Regions from separate parts of the Staphylococcus sp. M0911 genome, predicted to be linked through region 2. Evidence: predicted binding sites of a transcription regulator. Region 2 holds the regulator's gene; the other holds the start of a gene.
The links. Region 2 encodes LexA, which represses DNA repair genes until DNA is damaged. Its sites were predicted from a motif close to CGAACATATGTTCG; they were not measured.
Positions count from the first base shown of each region.

Region 1 (11,532 bases), 490 kb from region 2:
TAAATGCGTTAGCAGGGCGAGGCGTTCACGTTATTACAGTCAATGAATATTTATCTAGCGTTCAAAGTGAAGAAATGGCAGAGCTATACGAATTTCTAGGTTTATCTGTAGGACTTAATTTAAATAGTAAAACCACAACAGAAAAACGTGAAGCATATGCACAAGATATCACATATAGCACGAATAACGAACTAGGATTCGACTATTTGAGAGATAACATGGTGAACTATGCAGAAGAGCGTGTTATGAGACCACTGCATTTTGCTATTATTGATGAGGTTGACTCTATTTTAATTGATGAAGCAAGAACACCACTTATTATTTCAGGTGAAGCAGAAAAATCTACATCTCTTTATACACAAGCTAATGTTTTCGCTAAAATGCTCAAATTAGATGATGATTATAAATATGATGAAAAGACGAAATCTGTAAACTTAACAGAACAAGGTGCAGATAAAGCTGAGCGTATGTTTAAGATTGATAATCTTTATGACGTTCAAAACGTAGAAATTATTAGTCATATTAATACAGCATTAAGAGCACATGTAACATTACAACGAGATGTTGACTACATGGTTGTTGATGGCGAAGTACTTATAGTTGACCAATTTACTGGTCGTACAATGCCGGGAAGACGTTTCTCTGAAGGTTTACACCAAGCGATTGAAGCTAAAGAAGGCGTACAAATTCAAAATGAATCTAAAACTATGGCGTCAATCACATTCCAAAACTACTTCAGAATGTACAATAAGTTGGCAGGTATGACAGGTACTGCTAAAACAGAAGAAGAAGAGTTCCGTAATATTTATAATATGACAGTAACTCAAATTCCGACTAATAAACCTGTACAACGTGTTGACAAATCTGACTTAATTTACATTAGTCAAAAAGGGAAATTCGATGCCGTTGTTGAAGATGTAGTTGAAAAGCATAAAAAAGGTCAACCTGTATTATTGGGTACAGTTGCTGTAGAAACATCTGAATATATTTCTAATTTATTAAAAAAACGTGGCGTAAGACATGATGTATTAAATGCCAAAAACCATGAACGTGAAGCGGAAATAGTCGCAAATGCTGGTCAAAAAGGATCGGTTACCATTGCGACAAACATGGCTGGTCGTGGTACGGATATCAAATTAGGTGAAGGCGTAGAAGAAATTGGTGGTTTAGCCGTTATTGGTACAGAACGTCATGAATCACGCCGAATTGATGACCAATTACGTGGTCGTTCTGGTCGTCAAGGAGACAATGGTGACAGTCGTTTCTATTTATCATTACAAGATGAATTAATGGTTCGCTTCGGTTCAGAGAGATTACAAAAAATGATGGGCCGATTAGGAATGGATGATTCTACACCAATTGAATCTAAAATGGTTTCAAGAGCAGTAGAATCAGCACAAAAACGCGTTGAAGGTAACAACTTTGATGCCCGTAAACGTATCTTAGAATATGACGAAGTACTACGTAAACAACGTGAGATTATCTATAGTGAACGTAACGAAATCATTGATAACGATGATAGTTCACAAGTTGTAGATGCCATGTTACGTTCAACATTACAACGTGGAATCAACTATCATATCAATGAAGAGGATGATAACTTAGATTACCAACCATTCATCAACTACATTAATGATGTCTTCTTACAAGAAGGCGAATTAAAAGAATCAGAAATCAAAGGCAAAGATTCAGAAGATATCTTTGAAGTAGTATGGTCTAAAATTGAAAAAGCTTATGCTAAACAAAAAGAAACGCTTGGCGATCAAATGAATGAATTCGAGAGAATGATTTTATTACGTTCTATTGACAGTCATTGGACAGATCACATTGATACAATGGATCAGTTACGTCAGGGTATCCATTTACGTTCATATGCACAACAAAACCCATTACGTGATTATCAAAATGAAGGTCACGAGTTATTTGATATGATGATGCAAAATATCGAAGAAGATACTTGTAAGTTCATATTAAAATCAGTGGTACAAGTTGAAGATGATATTGAACGTGAAAAAACAACAGATTTCGGTGAAGCAAAACATGTTTCAGCCGAAGATGGTAAAGAAAAAGTAAAACCACAACCGATTGTTAAAGGTGAAGACATCGGTCGTAATGATCCTTGTCCTTGCGGAAGTGGTAAGAAATATAAAAACTGTCATGGACAAGCATAGTTGTATGTTAATAAGTATTATGTAGTTGAAGCCTGAGACAATGTTGTCTTGGGCTTTTTTAGTGTTTATTTCATTGATTGAGAAAATGAGTTAATATCGATGATTAAGTTATGAGTCTTTAACATAATTCGTATTCTTATACTGTAATTCAGGTTATATATGATAGAATATAAGCGTATAATATGATGAATGTGGTGTAGTGATATTTAAGAATTTGATAAAATAAATCATATTGAAATAAAGATCATAGATTACCAAACGAAATAGGAGAGACATTATGGAATTATCAGAAATTAAAAGAAATATAGATGCGTATAAAGACAATTTAAATCAAATTAGGGGGTCTCTTTGACTTAGAAAATAAAGAGACTAACATCCGAGAGTATGAAGAAATGATGACAGAGCCCAATTTTTGGGATGATCAAAATAGAGCCCAAGATATTATTGATAAAAATAATGCTTTAAAATCAATGGTAAATGGTTTTTATGAATTAGAAGAATCTGTGGAAGACATGTCTGCAACAGTTGAATTGTTACAAGAAGAATTTGACGAAGATATGAAGCAAGAGTTAGAAAATAATGTTGTCGAATTTAAAGCAGAGATTGATCACTTTGAATTACAATTATTATTAGATGGACCATATGATGCTAATAATGCAATTTTAGAATTACATCCTGGTGCAGGTGGTACTGAATCACAGGATTGGGTAAGTATGCTATTAAGAATGTATCAACGTTATTGCGAACAAAGCGGCTTTAAAGTTGAAACAGTTGATTACTTACCAGGTGATGAAGCGGGTGTTAAAAGTGTGACACTATTAATCAAAGGGCATAACGCATATGGTTATTTAAAAGCAGAAAAAGGTGTGCATCGTTTAGTTCGAATTTCACCATTTGATTCATCTGGCCGTCGTCATACATCATTTGCTTCTTGTGATGTTATTCCTGATTTTGATAATGATGAGATTGAAATAGAAATCAATTCTGATGACATCACAGTTGATACCTTCAGAGCATCTGGTGCTGGCGGACAACATATCAATAAAACGGAATCAGCAATTAGAATTACCCACCATCCTACAGGTATTGTAGTTAATAACCAAAATGAACGTTCACAAATTAAAAACCGTGAAGCTGCCATGAAAATGTTGAAATCTAAATTGTACCAACTTAAATTAGAAGAACAAGAGCGTGAAATGGCAGAAATACGTGGTGAGCAGAAGGAAATAGGTTGGGGAAGTCAAATTAGGTCTTACGTATTCCATCCTTATTCAATGGTCAAAGATCATAGAACAAATGAGGAAACAGGTAAAGTGGATGCAGTAATGGATGGTGACATTGGTCCGTTTATTGAAGCATATTTAAGACACCAAATGGATAAATAAATGAATAAATGAAGCAGAGCTTGAGACATTTAATGATCTTAAGCTCTGTCTGTTATTAGTTGAAAAGTACTGCTATTTAAATAAATAGAAGAATGTATTATTTTTTAAATTTAAAAAAAGACAGAATCTATGTAAAACATCTCTTGTAATATTACTCACGTGATAATTATGACAAAGTCAAACTAACAATGAATCACTCTGAATTAGTTGATATATATGTGTTCATGGTGATATGTATGATGATACTTGAAATGATAGTGTATAAATATTATATTACATCAATTTAACATTAAGCATTTTAAAATAATATTGTGTTATATTAAATTCGACAAATTAGAATATACAACAAAGGAATGACATATTTAATGAAGAAGACGTTATTATTATCATTATCATCAGTAGCAGCGTGTATCGCATTCAGCAATGTTGCAGATGCTCAAGAAGAAACTGCTGTACCTAATGTGAATACATCTGAAAACATAGCATCAGTTGGAACTGAGAATGCTAGTCAATATATCGTCAAACCTGGTGACACTTTATATCAAATCGCTTTAAATCACAATATTACTTTAGAAGAATTATATAACCTTAATCCTGGGGTTACACCTTTAATTTTCCCAGGAGACATCATTATTGTTTCTCCTTATGAAACACAATATCAAGTTAATAATACAACTTATAATACAAGCAATTACTATGTTGGAGAACCAACATCAACTACAAGTCAACAATATATAGATGTTACAAGTGAATCAACACCACAAGTATCTGCTACAACGAATCAATCCTATCGTAATGACACTGATGCTAGCTTGTATTCTGTAAGTCATTCAGGTAATTTATATAATTATGGAAACTGCACATATTATGCATTCAATCGTCGTGCAGAGTTAGGGAAACCTATTGGAAGTTTATGGGGAGATGCTGGTAGTTGGGCAGTAAATGCTAGAAATGCTGGTTTCACAGTGAATAATATTCCAGTAGCAGGTGCTGTTTTCCAATCTAATCCTGGTACAAATGGTTCAGGTGGCTATGGTCATGTAGGCGTAGTTGAGAGTGTAAACAGTAATGGTACTGTTACAGTTTCTGAGATGAACTGGAACGGTGGATTTAATGTGAAATCTTACAGAACAATTACAAATCCAGGTAGCTACAACTATATTCATTAAATTTGAATACGTATTAAAGTTTGATATTGCAGTAACGTAATTGACATGATTACGTTGCTGCTTATTTTTATATTAATTCATTTGCATATAATCGATTAAGTTGAAATCAACATTAAGATATTGCTTTTAATCATGATGATGATTGGTATAATGAAACTAAGTATCATCTATGATTAAATGAGAAGGAGGCATCACGGAATGGGCATACATCAATATTATAAAAGACTCTCTGATATGGAAAAGCTTATTAGGTTGCCTGGTAAATTCAAATATTTTGAGCATAATGTTGCTGCACACTCGTTCAAAGTAACTAAAATTGCTCAATATCTTGGTACTGTTGAAGAATATAATGGAAATGTTATAGACTGGAAGAGCTTATACGAAAAAGCACTAAACCACGACTTTGCAGAGGTGTTTACAGGTGATATTAAAACGCCAGTAAAGTACGCAAGTAGAGAATTGAAAATGCTTTTTTCACAAGTTGAAGAAGAAATGGTAGAGAATTTTATTAAGGAAGAAATCCCTGAACAATATCGTGACATTTACAGACAAAGGTTACAAGAAGGTAAAGATGATTCGTTAGAGGGGCAAATACTTGCTGTAGCAGATAAAATCGATTTACTTTATGAAACATTTGGTGAAATACAAAAACGTAACCCAGAACCTTTGTTTTTTGAAATATATGAAATGAGTTTAGAAACAATTATGCAATTCGATCATTTAGCATCTGTTCATGATTTTATTGATAATGTTATTCCTGAAATGCTAACAGAAAACTTCATTCCTAGAACAGAATTACGAGAAACTACGATGACAATACTAAATAAAAGAAACAGGTGAAATAAATGATTTGGTATGCATGTGCTGCCTTTTTTCCTTGTATTTTAATTGTGCTTTTTAGTGTAGTGACTAAAAATAAATGGATTGGTACCTCTGTTACATTAATATTAATCGCAACCTCAATATATAAAGGCTTTTTTCATAGTGAATGGATTATATTTATTGATGTTGTATCGCTATTAGCGGGTTATTTAATCATAGATCAACTAGAATTCCATAAGAGAGAAGAATAAAACTTGATTAACATACAAATTGATTGATAAAAAGTCTATAAGAACAAGCATAGTTTGCTAAGCTATGTTTGTTTTTTATTTATCTTATAATATAAAAATGTTAGCGAACAAATGTTTGTATTTTATGTTCGAGATTTGTTAAAATAGAAAATAAATTCAGTGCTAATATTTACGTTAACGATATCATCAAAATGATGTATGACAATAGGTTAACTAGGGAAAGTAATTAATAAATAATGTATTAAACGGTGATAATCTTTAGAATAAAATGATTTCAATAATCTTGAGTAATAAAAGTTGAGTTGTAAACAATACAGGAGGCGTATGTAGTAATGGTTGAACATTATCCATTCAAATTAAATTCAGAGTTCGATCCTCAAGGTGATCAACCTGAAGCAATAAAGAAAATTGTTAAAGGTGTTAAAGAAGGAAAGCGACATCAAACACTACTTGGTGCAACTGGAACAGGTAAAACATTTACAATGAGTAATGTTATACAACAAGTAGGTAAACCAACATTAATTATTGCACATAACAAAACATTGGCTGGACAATTATATAGTGAATTCAAAGAATTCTTCCCAGAAAATAGGGTGGAATATTTCGTGAGTTACTATGATTACTATCAACCAGAAGCTTATGTACCATCGACAGATACATTTATTGAAAAAGATGCGTCTATTAATGATGAAATTGACCAATTAAGACACTCAGCAACAAGCGCTTTGTTTGAGAGAGATGATGTTATTATCATAGCGAGTGTGAGTTGTATTTATGGTTTGGGTAATCCAGAAGAATATAAAGATTTAGTTGTCAGTGTGCGTGTGGGCATGGAAATGGAACGTAGCGAATTATTAAGAAAACTAGTTGATGTGCAATATACTAGAAATGATATAGACTTTCAACGTGGTACCTTTAGAGTACGAGGCGATGTAGTCGAAATATTCCCTGCTTCTAGAGAAGAAATGTGTATTCGGGTAGAATTTTTTGGTGATGAAGTCGATCGTATTAGAGAAGTGAACTATTTAACTGGCGAAGTTATAAGAGAACGTGAACATTTTGCAATTTTCCCAGCCTCCCACTTCGTTACGCGTGAAGAAAAGATGAAAGTTGCGATTGAACGAATTGAAAAAGAATTAGAAGAACGTTTAAAAGAATTAAGAGATGAAAATAAACTTTTAGAAGCACAGAGGTTAGAACAACGAACTAATTATGATTTGGAAATGATGCGTGAGATGGGATTCTGTTCAGGTATTGAAAACTACTCCGTACATTTAACGTTAAGACCTTTAGGTTCTACGCCGTATACATTGCTTGATTACTTTGGAGATGACTGGTTAATCATGATTGATGAATCACACGTAACACTACCTCAAGTGAGAGGGATGTATAACGGTGATAGAGCACGTAAGCAAGTTTTAGTTGATCATGGATTCAGATTGCCTAGCGCATTAGACAATAGACCATTAAAATTTGAAGAATTTGAAGAAAAAACGAATCAATTAGTCTATGTATCTGCAACACCAGGACCTTATGAAATAGAACATACAGACGAAATGGTAGAGCAAATTATTCGACCAACTGGATTGTTAGATCCGAAAATTGATGTACGCCCTACAGAAAATCAAATTGACGACTTGTTAAGTGAAATTCAAGATAGAATTGATAAAAATGAAAGGGTACTTGTTACCACATTAACTAAAAAAATGAGTGAAGATTTAACAACATATATGAAAGAAGCAGGAATAAAAGTCAATTATCTTCATTCCGAAATTAAAACACTCGAGAGAATTGAAATCATAAGAGACTTACGTATGGGTACGTATGATGCAATTGTTGGTATTAACTTATTAAGAGAGGGGATAGATATTCCCGAAGTTTCATTAGTTGTTATCTTAGATGCAGATAAAGAAGGATTTTTACGTTCCAATCGTTCCTTAATTCAAACCATTGGGCGTGCAGCGCGTAATGATCGCGGTGAAGTTATTATGTACGCAGATAAGATTACAGATTCAATGAGATACGCCATTGATGAAACGCAAAGACGACGTGATATTCAAATGGCTCATAATGAGAAATACGGTATTACACCTAAAACCATCAATAAGAAAATTCATGATGTTATCAGTGCTACTGTCGAAAGTGATGATACTAATGAAAATAAACAAACAGAAGTACCTAAGAAAATGACGAAAAAAGAACGTCAAAAAACGATAGAAAATATAGAAAAAGAAATGAAAAAAGCAGCTAAAGATTTAGACTTTGAGAGAGCAACAGAATTAAGAGATATGTTATTCGAATTAAAATCAGAAGGGTGACATTTAAATGAGAGAACCATCCATAGTAGTGAAAGGTGCAAGAGCACATAATTTAAAAGGTGTTGATATAGAATTACCTAAAGACAAGTTGATAGTGATGACAGGACTTTCTGGTTCAGGTAAATCCTCTTTAGCTTTTGATACCATTTATGCCGAAGGTCAAAGAAGATATGTAGAATCATTAAGTGCTTATGCACGTCAATTTTTAGGTCAAATGGATAAACCGGATGTTGACACAATTGAAGGCTTATCACCAGCGATTTCAATTGATCAAAAAACAACAAGTAAGAACCCACGTTCTACAGTAGCTACAGTGACTGAAATATATGACTATATTAGGTTGTTATATGCACGTGTAGGTAAACCATACTGCCCCAATCATCACATAGAGATAGAATCGCAAACTGTTCAACAAATGGTAGATAGAATCTTAGAATTAGAAACTCGAACTAAAATTCAACTATTAGCACCAGTTATCTCTCACCGTAAAGGTAGTCATGAAAAATTGATTGAAGATATAAGTAAAAAAGGATATGTACGTTTGCGAGTTGACGGTGAGATTGTCGATGTGAATGAAGTACCAGAATTAGATAAGAATAAAAATCATACTATTGAAGTCGTTGTTGATCGATTAGTTGTTAAAGAAGGCATTGAAACAAGACTAGCTGATTCAATCGAAACAGCACTTGAACTTGCCGAAGGAAGTTTAACAGTTGATATTATCGATGGAGAAGAATTAAAATTCTCCGAAAATCACGCATGTCCAATTTGTGGATTTTCCATAGGTGAGTTAGAGCCACGTATGTTTAGTTTCAATAGTCCTTTTGGTGCGTGTCCAACTTGTGATGGTTTAGGACAACGATTAACAGTTGATATGGACTTAGTTATTCCGGATCCAAATAAGACACTTAATGAAGGTGCAATTGAACCATGGGAACCTACAAGTTCAGATTTCTATCCAACGTTATTAAAACGTGTTTGTGAAGTTTATAAAATTAATATGGATAAACCATATAAAAAACTAACTGACAGACAAAAGAATATATTAATGCACGGCTCAGGAGATAAGGAAATTGAATTTACATTTAATCAGCGATTTGGCGGTGGACAAAGAAAACGTAAAATGGTATTTGAAGGTGTAGTTAATAATATCAATCGTCGCTATCATGAATCGCCATCAGAGTATACGAGAGAGATGATGAGTCGATATATGACTGAATTACCATGTGAGACATGTCATGGACAACGTTTAAGTAAAGAAGCTCTTTCAGTTTATGTGGCAGGATTAAATATTGGTGAAGTTGTTGAATACTCAATTAAAGAAGCTTTGAATTATTATCAAAATATCGAACTTTCAGAACAAGACCAAGCGATTGCCAATCAAATTCTTAAGGAAATCATTTCTCGTCTAACATTCTTATATAATGTTGGGTTAGAATACCTGACATTAAACCGTGCATCTGGTACGTTATCTGGTGGTGAAGCGCAACGTATTCGTTTAGCGACACAAATTGGTTCTCGTCTCACTGGTGTGCTCTATGTACTTGATGAACCATCAATAGGTTTACATCAACGTGATAATGATCGCTTGATTAATACACTTAAAGAGATGAGAGATTTAGGCAATACACTTATTGTTGTAGAACATGACGATGATACTATGCGCGCAGCTGATTATTTAGTAGACGTCGGACCTGGTGCGGGTAACCATGGCGGTGAAATTGTCGCTCAAGGTACGCCTAAACAAGTAATGAAAAATAAGAATTCCCTGACAGGGCAATATTTAAGTGGTAAAAAGAAAATTGATGTGCCAGAGCACAGACGTGAAGCGACTAATAAAAAAATTAGCATCAAGGGCGCTAAAAGTAATAACTTGAAAAACGTTGATGTAGATATTCCACTCTCACTTATGACTGTAGTGACAGGTGTTTCAGGTTCTGGTAAAAGTTCATTAGTAAATGAAGTATTATATAAATCTCTTGCACAAAAAATCAATAAATCTAAAGTTAAGCCAGGAGACTATGAGTCAATTAAAGGTATTGACCAATTAGATAAAATTATAGATATTGACCAATCACCAATTGGTAGAACACCACGTTCAAATCCAGCTACTTATACAGGCGTGTTTGATGATATACGTGATGTGTTTGCACAAACCAATGAAGCTAAGATTCGAGGTTATCAAAAAGGGCGTTTCAGTTTTAACGTTAAAGGCGGTCGTTGTGAAGCTTGTAAAGGTGATGGCATCATCAAAATAGAAATGCATTTCTTACCTGACGTTTACGTTCCTTGTGAAGTTTGTGATGGCAAACGTTATAACAGAGAAACACTAGAAGTTACTTATAAAGGTAAAAATATTGCTGATGTACTAGAAATGACAGCAGAAGATGCGACTCATTTCTTTGAAAATATACCTAAGATTAAACGTAAACTACAAACATTGGTAGATGTCGGATTAGGTTATGTTACTTTAGGACAACAAGCTACTACCTTATCGGGTGGTGAAGCACAACGTGTAAAACTGGCTTCTGAATTACACAAACGATCAACAGGACGTTCTATTTATATTCTTGATGAACCAACAACAGGTTTACATGTTGATGACATTAGTCGATTATTAAAAGTTTTAAACCGACTTGTCGAAAATGGTGACACAGTTGTCATTATCGAACATAATTTAGATGTTATCAAAACAGCTGATCACATTATAGATTTAGGGCCAGAAGGTGGCGATGGTGGCGGTACCATTGTTGCTACAGGAACACCTGAAGATATTGCCAATGTCGAAGGTTCATATACAGGTCAATATTTGAAAACAGTTTTAGAAAGAGATAGAAATGAAGATGAATCATAAAAGAATGATGTTATAATTTATATTAAGATGATTTCAGAGTATACTGGAATCATCTTTTTTAAATTATTTTTTCATTCAATACATATTCAAATGAAATATCAATACGGTATTACTGACGTGTAAGCAAAAAAATGTCAGAGATTTAACGGTTTTTACGTTAATCAATCATGACTATTTTCTAAACATTGAGTTAATATAACTTTTTAATATAGATAGTAGTTTGATTTTTGATATGATTAAAGAAAGTGAATTTGTAGTAACAATTCAATATAGAGGTGAACGCATGTTAACAACTGAAAGATTAGTTGAAGTATTAAATTTAGAATTAATAGCCGGTGAAGAAGGATTAAATAAACCGATTAAGAATACAGATATCTCTCGCCCTGGTTTAGAGATGGCTGGATATTTCTCACATTATGCTTCAGATCGAATTCAATTACTAGGAACGACTGAGTTATCTTTTTACAACTTATTACCGGATGACGAGCGACAAGGAAGAATGAGAAAGTTATGTCGACCAGACACTCCTGCAATTATTGTAACACGAGGCTTAGAACCACCT
Region 1 is NZ_CP022881.1:1,969,775-1,981,306, reverse strand. It holds gene secA (preprotein translocase subunit SecA) at 1-2,171, shown strand, start outside; one part of gene prfB (peptide chain release factor 2) at 2,449-2,520, shown strand; one part of gene prfB (peptide chain release factor 2) at 2,522-3,556, shown strand; gene ssp1_RS09645 (COG3942 and LysM peptidoglycan-binding domain-containing protein) at 3,922-4,725, shown strand; gene ssp1_RS09640 (YfbR-like 5'-deoxynucleotidase) at 4,924-5,565, shown strand; gene ssp1_RS09635 (CsbA family protein) at 5,571-5,798, shown strand; gene uvrB (excinuclease ABC subunit UvrB) at 6,131-8,116, shown strand; gene uvrA (excinuclease ABC subunit UvrA) at 8,124-10,970, shown strand; gene hprK (HPr(Ser) kinase/phosphatase) at 11,254-11,532, shown strand, end outside.
Region 1: uvrB (excinuclease ABC subunit UvrB) is a predicted target of LexA. The motif match lies at 5,903-5,916, and genes of this name have one in related genera.

Region 2 (11,532 bases):
GATAATACATAGAATAATAAAATTCTCCAAAATACTTGTTTAATCGCTCTAGGCATTGATTTACTTGGATCACTTGATTCTCCAGCTGTGACTGCAACAACTTCTGTACCACCTACAGAAAAGCCAGCAACTAATAAAACACTTAAGATACCTGAGATACCACCTACAAAAGGTGCTTCTCCTTTAGTATAATTTTCAAATCCATAAGAATGTCCACCTAAAATACCAAAAATCATCAAAATACCAAAAACTATAAATACAATAATTGTGACTACTTTAATTAGTGATAACCAAAACTCTGTTTCACCAAATGCTTTTACTGAGAAGATATTTAGTAGTAAAAGTAACGTAATAAATATCAAGCTCCAAGCTAAGGGACTAAAGAAATTAAAAGCATCCCAAAACTTTAACACATTTGCTGCAACAATAACGTCTACACTTGTTACAAGGGTCCACATTCCCCAATATAACCAGCCCATGGTAAAACCTAATGACGGATCAACAAATCGTGTAGAGTAAGAACTAAATGAACCAGATACTGGATAGAAAGTAGCTAATTCACCAATAGACGCCATTAAAAAATAAAGCATGATACCAATTAACAGGTAAGCAAGAATAGCGCCGCCAGGTCCAGCTTCGGAAATGACACTACCTGTGGCCACAAACAAACCAGTTCCGATTGCACCACCTATAGCAATCATGGTTATGTGTCTGGAGGTTAAACCTCTCTTCATATTATTATCTTCCATATACTGTCTCCCATCTATTTTAAATATATCCATCATTTTAATTCTTTTATACCTACTATTCAATAGTAATTTAGCACTTTAAAGCAAAATATTCAAATTTTCTGATAATTATCTAAGAAAAGGCGTTTAAGTTTCATTCATTTAGGGGATACTTTATAATGGATACTATATTATAATAATTCTAATTTAAGTGGAGGGGAATTTAATGTCTAAACAAGACGGCAAGTTAACAGGTTTATTCGGCGCACCCGTGTCTGATAGAGAAAATAGTATGACAGCAGGTCCAAGAGGTCCACTTTTAATGCAGGATATTTACTTTTTAGAGCAAATGTCACATTTTGATCGTGAAGTGATTCCTGAAAGACGTATGCATGCTAAAGGTTCTGGTGCATTTGGAACATTTACAGTCACTAACGATATTACACAATATACAAGTGCTAAAATGTTTTCAGAAGTAGGTAAACAAACTGAAATGTTCGCAAGATTTTCTACTGTATCTGGTGAAAGAGGTGCAGCAGATGCTGAGAGAGACATTCGTGGATTTGCTTTGAAATTCTATACTGAAGACGGAAACTGGGATTTAGTTGGTAATAATACGCCTGTATTCTTCTTTAGAGACCCTAAATTATTCGTAAGTTTAAATAGAGCAGTTAAAAGAGACCCAAGAACAAATATGAGAAGTGCACAAAATAACTGGGATTTCTGGACAGGATTGCCAGAAGCATTACATCAAGTGACTATTTTAATGTCTGATAGAGGTATTCCAAAAGATTTACGACATATGCATGGATTCGGTTCACACACATATTCTATGTACAATGATAAAGGTGAACGCGTATGGGTTAAATATCATTTTAGAACACAACAAGGCATTAAAAATTTAACAGATGAAGAAGCGGCTAACGTGATTGCTACGGATCGTGATTCATCACAACGTGATTTATATAATGCGATTGAAAATGGCGATTATCCTAAATGGAAAATGTATATTCAAGTAATGACAGAAGAACAAGCAAGAAATCATAAAGATAACCCATTTGATTTAACAAAAGTTTGGTACCATGGTGATTATCCATTAATTGAAGTTGGAGAATTTGAATTAAACCGCAATCCTAATAACTACTTCCAAGATGTTGAACAAGCTGCTTTTGCACCTACAAACATCGTTCCAGGTCTAGACTATTCACCAGACAAAATGTTACAAGGTCGTTTATTCTCTTATGGTGATGCTCAACGTTATAGATTAGGAGTTAACCATTGGCAAATACCAGTTAACCAACCTAAAGGTGTAGGTATTGAAAATTTATGTCCATTTAGTCGTGATGGACAAATGCGTATATTAGATGATAACCAAGGTGGCGGACCTCATTATTATCCAAATAATCAAGGTGTGTATGATTCTCAACCAGAATTTAAAAAGCCACCATTCCCAGCTGATGGTGATGGTTATGAATATAACCAACGTCAAGATGATGATAACTACTTTGAACAACCAGGTAAGTTATTTAGATTACAATCAGATGAAGCCAAAGAGAGACTCTTTACTAATACAGCAAATGCGATGGATGGTGTGACTGAGGATGTTAAACGACGTCATATTCGTCATTGTTATAAAGCAGATCCAGATTATGGTAAAGGTGTAGCGAAAGCATTAGGTATTGATATTGATTCAATTGATCTAGAAGGTGAGCAAGACGAAACTTATGAGAACTTTAAAAATTAAAAGTTAAGATTGCGCACAGAAGATTTATATGATAAAATTTTAAATCGTAAGTATTCCTAACTAGAAAGGGTGTTGAACGTGCGCGTAAATATCACATTAGCATGCACAGAATGTGGCGATCGTAACTATATCACAACTAAAAATAAAAGAAATAATCCTGAGCGTATTGAAATGAAAAAATACTGCCCAAGATTAAACAAATATACGTTACATCGTGAAACTAAATAATCACTTATCTTTCAAATACGACAATTTGAAATGCGAAAAGATCTTTTTCTTAATCGAAAAAGGTCTTTTTTTAATAAAGAAAGTCAACAATTTACTTAGCTAAGGAAATTTCAAGGTTGCAAAAATCAAAATACGTGTTATTATATAAAACGTAATAATTACGATTTGTAAAAAGAGAGGTAATAAGAATGGCTAAGAAATCAAAAATCGCAAAAGAACAAAAAAGACAAGAATTAGTAGATAAATATTTTGAATTACGAAAAGAACTTAAAGCTAAAGGTGATTATGAAGCTTTAAGAAAATTACCACGTGATTCATCACCTACACGTTTAACGCGTAGATGTAAAGTGACTGGACGTCCAAGAGGTGTATTGAGAAAATTTGAAATGTCACGTATCGCATTTAGAGAACATGCTCATAAAGGACAAATACCAGGTGTGAAAAAATCAAGTTGGTAAAACTCGTACTAAAGTCCATTTACAAGAACAATAAAACAATGTAAAGTAAGTAAGGATAATATTTTTCTGAATAAAGCAACTGATTTTGTTTTGATTATTCGGATTTTAGCTATTTATCCCAAAATATATTGTTTTTATAAAGGGGCTTTTAGATTAATATGAAAATATTTGATTATGAAGACATACAACTAATACCAAACAAATGTATTGTTGAAAGTAGATCTGAATGTGATACATCAATTCAATTCGGTCCACGTTCATTTAAACTTCCAGTTGTACCAGCTAACATGCAAACGGTTATGAATGAAGATTTAGCACAATGGTTTGCAGAAAATGACTATTTTTATATCATGCATCGATTTAATGAAGCAGCTAGAATTCCGTTTATCAAAAAAATGCAAAGTAATCATTTATTTGCATCTATTTCAGTTGGTGTAAAAAAAACCGAGTTTGAATTTATTGAACAACTCGCAAATGAAGAAATAACACCTGAATATATTACAATCGATATTGCACATGGACATTCTGATTCTGTCATTAATATGATTAAGCATATTAAATCATATTTACCTAATTCATTTGTTATTGCAGGTAATGTAGGAACACCAGAAGGCGTTAGAGAATTGGAAAATGCCGGTGCTGATGCAACGAAGGTAGGTATCGGACCTGGTCGAGTTTGTATAACTAAAATTAAGACAGGATTTGGTACAGGTGGTTGGCAATTAGCTGCACTTAATTTATGTAGTAAAGCAGCTCGAAAGCCATTGATTGCTGATGGTGGTATACGAACTCACGGTGATATTGCTAAATCAATCCGTTTTGGGGCTTCAATGGTTATGATTGGTTCATTGTTTGCAGCACACGAAGAATCACCGGGAGAAACAGTTGAACTCGAAGGTAAACGCTATAAAGAATATTTTGGTAGTGCTTCCGAATTCCAAAAGGGCGAACATAAAAACGTTGAAGGCAAAAAGATGTTTGTAGAACATAAGGGATCATTGAAAGATACTTTAAAAGAAATGCAACAAGATTTACAAAGCTCTATTTCTTATGCGGGTGGAAAAGATTTAAAATCACTTTGCACAGTAGATTATGTGATTGTTAGAAATTCAATCTTTAACGGAGATAGAGACTAAGTATCTTATGGTAGGTGACTACAATTAAAAAGTTTCTCGTATTTTTTGTCGCATGTTTATGTTTAGTGATTTTTCTGCCACTGAATGAGTTAAAGCCACTTGAAAAACTTCAAATAGAAGTTAGGCAACAGATAGATCATTGGGCATTTGGAGATTCTAATGAAGAAGATATAAGTTTGGATGTTCCAAATAAACAAGAGTTTGCTATTAATAATGTTCAAATGAATATGTCAAAAAAAGAAGTAGAAGATAAATTAGGTAAAGAAAAGCGCATCACTTCTAATGAATATGGTACCAACTGGTATACGTATTACGATGATGATTATAACCAATTTGTCATGATTAGTTATATTAAAGATAGAGTAAACGGTATGTATACTAATCAAAACTTAATTTCTTCTCAGTCTAAAATAAAATATGCGACACCTAAAAACAAGGTGAGAGATCGTTTAGGTAAACCTCTTGATGAGATAAAAAAAGGGAATAAGCGATTCGAAATTAAAAATGATGAATATGATGTATTTCACAAAAAGCATATTTATACTACAGTTTTCTATGATAAACATGAAAAGAATGGTGTCACTGCGTTATATCAAGTAAGTGACGAAATGGAAAATAGGCTTCAAGAGCAATATGGTGCACCTTCTAAATCTTTAGAAAAAAGTTTTGAATTACAGGATTTTGATATCGTTAATGCAGAAAGAAAGCAAAGACAATTATCAACATTAAGTTATTCTAAATCCATTTCTGACACTGCTAGAAAGCATAGCCAAGATATGGTAGAAAATAGTTATTTTGATCATACTGATTTAAATGGAAAATCGCCATTTGACCGATTGAAAGCAGATCGTCATGATTTTAATGCAGCTGGAGAAAATCTAGCCTATGGACAACAAAATAGTATATATGCTCACGAAGGATTAATGAATTCATTAGGACACAGAAAAAACATACTAAATGATAGCTTTTCAACTTTAGGTGTCGGCGTCGATTTTAATGATCAACGACAACCATATTGGACAGAAAATTATACTGGTTAATCGTTTAAAACAATATATGTTGGGGTACTAAGTAGTTGTAAGGAAGTAGATAGAATGTCAACTAAATCAAAACAACAACCTGATATCTTAGAAAAAGTAAAAGAAGTTTTGAATAAGAATCAAAATAAAAAGGATTAGGCTAATGGCCTAATCCTTTTTTTATAGGGGGTTATGAGGATAAGTTATGATTACATTTCTCTATATAAACCGATTACTTTTCCAACTACTATAACATTATCTAAGTAAATTGGATCCATTGTACTATTTTCTGGTTGTAATCTGTATCGGTTCTTTTCTTTATAAAATCTTTTAACTGTTGCTTCATCATCTTCAGTCATCGCAACAATGATATCGCCATTTTCTGCGATTGTTTGACTACGAACGATGACTTTATCGCCATCAAGAATACCTGCTTCAATCATACTGTCTCCAACAACATTTAAAATAAAGATATCGCTATTATGTGTGGAAGTTAAGTGTTCAGGTAATGGAAAGTATTCTTCAATATTCTCGACTGCAGTAATTGGAATACCGGCTGTTACTTTACCTATTACAGGAACATGAATCGTTTCTTCCATACTAATATTATCGTTTAATTGTTCGCTAACAATTTCAATTGCTCTAGGTTTAGTAGGATCGCGTTTAATATAGCCTTTTTCTTCTAATCTTGATAAATGACCATGAACGGTTGAACTTGAGGCCAATCCTACTGCTTCACCAATTTCGCGAACACTTGGCGGATACCCTTTTGATTGAACAATCTGCTTAATGTAATCATATATTTCGCTTTGTCTTTTCGTTAATTCTCTCATATATAGGCACTCCCTAGTTTTATTTAAGTTTATTATAGCATCTCTATAATCAAATAACAAACGTTTGTTCGTTAAAGTGTTGACATGGAACATCTGTTCTGTTAAATTATAAATACAAACGAACGTTCTAGGAGTGAAATTCATGTTAACAAAACAAACAAAGACATTTTTAACATATATAGCAGTGTTTTTAGTATCTTGCCTTATCTTTTTAGTATTCTTCTTAAGTGTTAATCAAAGTGCACATTCAGAACAAACGTACGAAATGACAGATCATGAAATTCATCAGAATGCTAACCAAAATGAACATCAAGTACCTAATAATGATGGGAACAGCGAACATAAATCTGGGTCTATGTTCGCATTAGCCCACTAAGATAGATTAAATAAAGAGAAAGTGAGCGTAACGATTTGGTTATGCTCATTTTTTTTGTTATATTTTATGGAAGGTTTATCAACGCTATATTATTATAAGAATATAAAAATATATGATATAAGGTTAGAAAATTATGATATATATATAATTGAACAATAATTGAGATGAAAGTAGGAAGTTGAATGTCTAAAAATGATTTGAATATTGATAGAATTAATGAATTAGCTAAAAAGAAGAAAGAGCAAGGTTTAACTAACGAGGAAGCAAAAGAGCAATCTAAGTTAAGAAAAAAATATCTTGATTCATTTAGAGAGGGATTCAAAAAGCAATTAGAAAATACTAAAGTGATAGATCCAGAAGGTAATGACGTTACTCCTGAAAAATTAAAGAAAATTCAACAGAATAAGAAAGAAAAATAAGCGTGAAATTTTATCATTTTAGATTTATTTTAATAGAAAAACTGAGGGATTTTTCAGATTTTTCTTTATGAATTTATATTAAAATAAGTTATAATTAATTTGAGGTATTATTTGAAGAAGGGAAGAAAATATAATGTTTAATAAAGAAGATCAATTAGCAATCGATACGATTCGTGCTTTAAGTATCGATACAATAGAGAAAGCCAATTCAGGACACCCTGGTTTACCAATGGGTGCAGCACCAATGGCATACACACTATGGACAAGACACCTAAATTTTAATCCCCAATCTAAAGATTATTTTAACAGAGATAGATTTGTATTATCAGCAGGACATGGTTCGGCATTATTATATAGCTTATTACATGTATCTGGTAGCTTAGAAATGGATGAACTTAAACAATTTAGACAATGGGGTTCTAAAACTCCAGGACATCCAGAATTCAAACATACTGATGGCGTAGAAGTAACAACAGGTCCACTAGGACAAGGTTTTGCAATGTCAGTAGGTATGGCTTTAGCGGAAAGTCATTTAGCAGGTAAATTTAACAAAGATAATTATAATGTAGTAGATCATTATACTTATGTACTTGCGTCAGATGGCGACTTAATGGAAGGTATTTCACATGAGGCAGCTTCTTTTGCCGGCCATAACCAATTAGATAAGTTAATCGTTTTATATGATTCAAATGATATTTCATTAGATGGTGATTTAGATAAAGCCTTTTCTGAAAAAACGCAATCACGTTTTGAATCATATGGATGGAATTACATCTTAGTTAAAGATGGAAATGACTTAGAAGAAATTGATAATGCAATTAATAAAGCTAAATCTCAACAAGGACCAACTATTATTGAAGTAAAAACAGTAATAGGTTTTGGTTCTCCAAATAAATCAGGTACTAACGGCGTACATGGTGCTCCATTAGGTGAAGATGAACGTAAATTAACATTAGAAGCATACGGTTTAGATCCTGAAAAACGATTTAATGTACCACAAGAAGTTTACGATATCTTCAATTCTACAATGTTAAAACGTGCTAATGAGCATGAAGAAAATTGGAAAAATAAAGTTGAAGAATATAGTAAATCTTATCCAGAACTAGCTGAAGAGTTCAAATTAGCGATTAGTGGTAAATTACCACAAAATTATGAAAAAGAATTACCTAAATTTGATGCAGAACATAATGCAGCATCTCGTGCTGACTCAGGTGAAGTTATTCAAGCATTAAGTAAACATGTGCCATCATTCTTTGGTGGATCTGCAGACTTAGCTGGTTCAAATAAGTCAAATGTTAAAGATGCTAAAGATTATGATAAAGATAATCGTGATGGCAAAAACATTTGGTTTGGTGTTCGTGAATTTGGTATGGGCGCAGCTGTTAACGGTATGGCAGCTCACGGTGGATTACATCCATACGGGGCAACATTCTTTGTTTTTAGTGACTACTTAAAACCTGCATTACGTTTATCAGCAATAATGGGATTAAATTCAACATTTGTATTTACTCATGATTCTATTGCAGTAGGTGAAGATGGTCCTACTCATGAACCAATTGAACAATTAGCTGGATTACGTGCAATTCCTAACATGAATGTTATTCGTCCAGCAGATGGTAATGAAACAAGAGTTGCTTGGGAAGTTGCTTTAGAATCTGAAAGCACGCCTACATCATTAGTACTTACACGTCAAAATTTACCAACTTTAGATGTTTCAGAAGAAACAGTAGAAGAAGGTGTGCGTAAAGGTGCATATGTCGTTTATGAATCTAAAGAAACACCTGAATATTTATTATTAGCAACTGGTTCTGAAGTAAGCTTAGCGGTTGAAGCAGCTAAAGATTTAGACGCACAAGGTAAAGGTGTTCGAGTGGTTTCTATGCCAAACTGGTTCGCATTCGAACAACAATCAGAAGACTACAAAGAATCTGTGATTCCTTCAAATATTACTAAACGTGTAGCTATTGAAATGGCATCAACATTAGGTTGGCATAAATATGTCGGTACTCAAGGTAAAGTCATTGGTATCGATGGATTTGGTGCAAGTGCTCCTGGCGACTTAGTTGTTGAAAAATATGGATTTACAAAAGAAAATGTTTTAAATCAAATTCGTGAATTTTAATTCAATGACGATTTAAATATATATTTGTAGCCTGAGACATTTATTATGTCCCAGGCTTCGTTTTTAAATATTAAAATAATTTATAAAGTACGTTTAATAAAATTAGAAAATTTGTTATGATTTTTGATGTGCATTATTTTAAGTCTTAAATTTGTCTTGAAATAAATATTTGAATCTAGTAAAATTCATTAGGATAAAGAAAGTGGGTGAAACAATGGCAACGTGGTTAGCAATTATCTTAATTGTAATAGCATTAATCGCAGGTTTAGTTGGTGGTTTCTTCTTAGCTAGAAAATATATGATGGATTATTTGAAAAAAAACCCACCTATTAATGAAGAAATGCTACGTATGATGATGATGCAAATGGGTCAAAAACCTTCTCAAAAGAAAATCAATCAAATGATGACTATGATGAACAAAAATATGGACCAAGGTATGAAAGGTCAAAAGAAATAAAAAAGATAAAAAGGATTAAGACAGTTATAAAATGCTGTCTTAATCCTTTTTTTGATATGATCATTCTTTTAAATACAATTCTTAAATGTTAAGTTAAAATTAAAATGTTTTTATAATAAGGTGAGGATTATTGGAATTATTAAGTTTATCGTTAAGAATCTATAATTAATTATTAATTTTTGAGGTGAGTGTTAATATGAATTTAGAACCAGATAGTATCATTATAGGTATTGCATCATTCTTATCGGTTTTAATAGGGTCATTCATTGGCAATCAACTTAAAGTGCATGTGGTTTTACGATTATTGTTAACATTTATTATCACGGTTATATTATTATTCTTTTTCTGGTGGTTAGGATATGTCATTTATGATAAATGACATATGCATACTGTTTTATTCTTATACTACAATAAAAGTTAAGTGCTTTATGAGAATTCAAAAGTTAAATAAAGTTTAAATTGTTTGATTTTGTGGGAAGCATTTCTTAAATTAAAAGCTATGAAAATATACATGATTAATGATATACTAACACGTGATTAAAAAAGAGTATTGCAGTTTAGAATATATGAGAAGGTGTAACAGTGGCATATTTAATATTTTCAATTGTAGTTGCATTCTTGATGGGTGCAGTTGTTATTGTGATTCGTATGAAAGCACAAAAATTTCCAGTCAATGAAAAGAAAATTATTTTACCACCATTTTTCATGGCAACGGGTGCTTTAATGTATGTAATACCGTATTTTAGATTAACAGGGATTGAGATACTAGAATCTTTTGTCTTAGGTGTTTTATTTTCAACAGTCTTAATATGGACATCACGTTTCGAAGTAAAAGGTAGCGAGATTTATATGAAACGTTCAAAAGCATTTCCAATTATCTTGATATCACTATTAGTTATACGTACTGTTATAAAAATATTCATTAGCAATGAGATTGACCCAGGAGAGATTGCTGGTATGTTTTTCTTATTAGCTTTTTGTATGATAGTACCATGGAGATTAGCGATGTATTACAAGTACAAAAAAGTAAAAAAATCTATTGTTCATTAAATATATAAGAGCCACTTATCTACTGAGATGAGTGGTTTTTTGCTTGAAATATGTGAGAAAAAGTATTATGATTAATACGAACAAACGTTCTATTCGGAGGTAAAAAATGAAGGTAATCCATACAGCAGATTGGCATCTAGGTCGCATTTTAAATGGTAAACAATTACTTGAAGATCAAAGGTATGTATTAGATCAATTTATAAATCAAATGAAAGAAGAAAAACCAGACATAATCGTTATTGCTGGAGACTTATACGATACTACATATCCAGGTAAAGATACGATTAAATTATTCGAAAAGACGATTTCCAAGTTAAATATTGATTTAAAAATTCCAGTTATTTTAATTAGTGGAAATCATGATGGAAAAGAGCGTTTGAATTATGGTGCAAGTTGGTTCGAACATAGTAATTTATATATTAGAACTAAATTAGAAAATATGACACAGCCCATTCGTATTAATGGTATCAATTTTTATACATTACCTTTTGCAACTGTTGCTGAAGTACAACACTATTTTAAAGATGACTCAATTCAAACACATCAACAAGCATTGGATAAATGTATAACTAGTATGTCAGAAACACTTCAACCTCAAGACATTAATGTATTGATTGGCCATTTAACTGTACAAGGTGGTAAGACATCCGATTCAGAAAGACCATTAACTATAGGTACTGTCGAAACAGTAGAAAGAAAATCATTTAATATTTTTGATTTTGTCATGTTAGGACACTTACATCATCCATTTAGTATTAATGAAGACACTATTAAATACAGTGGATCATTACTTCAATATTCTTTTTCAGAAGTAGGGCAACCTAAAGGTTATCGAGTAGTCAAGTTTAATCAAAAAAATGATATTCAAGATTATTTTGTTCCAATAGAACCATTGAGAAAATTAGAAATAGTCACAGGTGATTATCAAGACGTTATACAAGAAAAGGTAAACGTATCAAATA
Region 2 is NZ_CP022881.1:1,484,172-1,495,703, reverse strand. It holds gene ssp1_RS07230 (amino acid permease) at 1-749, opposite strand, end outside; gene ssp1_RS07225 (catalase) at 955-2,472, shown strand; gene rpmG (50S ribosomal protein L33) at 2,551-2,700, shown strand; gene rpsN (30S ribosomal protein S14) at 2,889-3,158, shown strand; gene guaC (GMP reductase) at 3,317-4,294, shown strand; gene ssp1_RS07205 (CAP domain-containing protein) at 4,309-5,334, shown strand; gene lexA (transcriptional repressor LexA) at 5,523-6,146, opposite strand; gene sosA (DNA damage-induced cell division inhibitor SosA) at 6,289-6,522, shown strand; gene ssp1_RS07190 (DUF896 domain-containing protein) at 6,705-6,941, shown strand; gene tkt (transketolase) at 7,075-9,063, shown strand; gene ssp1_RS07180 (YneF family protein) at 9,278-9,520, shown strand; gene ssp1_RS07175 (hypothetical protein) at 9,717-9,899, shown strand; gene ssp1_RS07170 (CcdC family protein) at 10,103-10,570, shown strand; gene sbcD (exonuclease subunit SbcD) at 10,677-11,532, shown strand, end outside.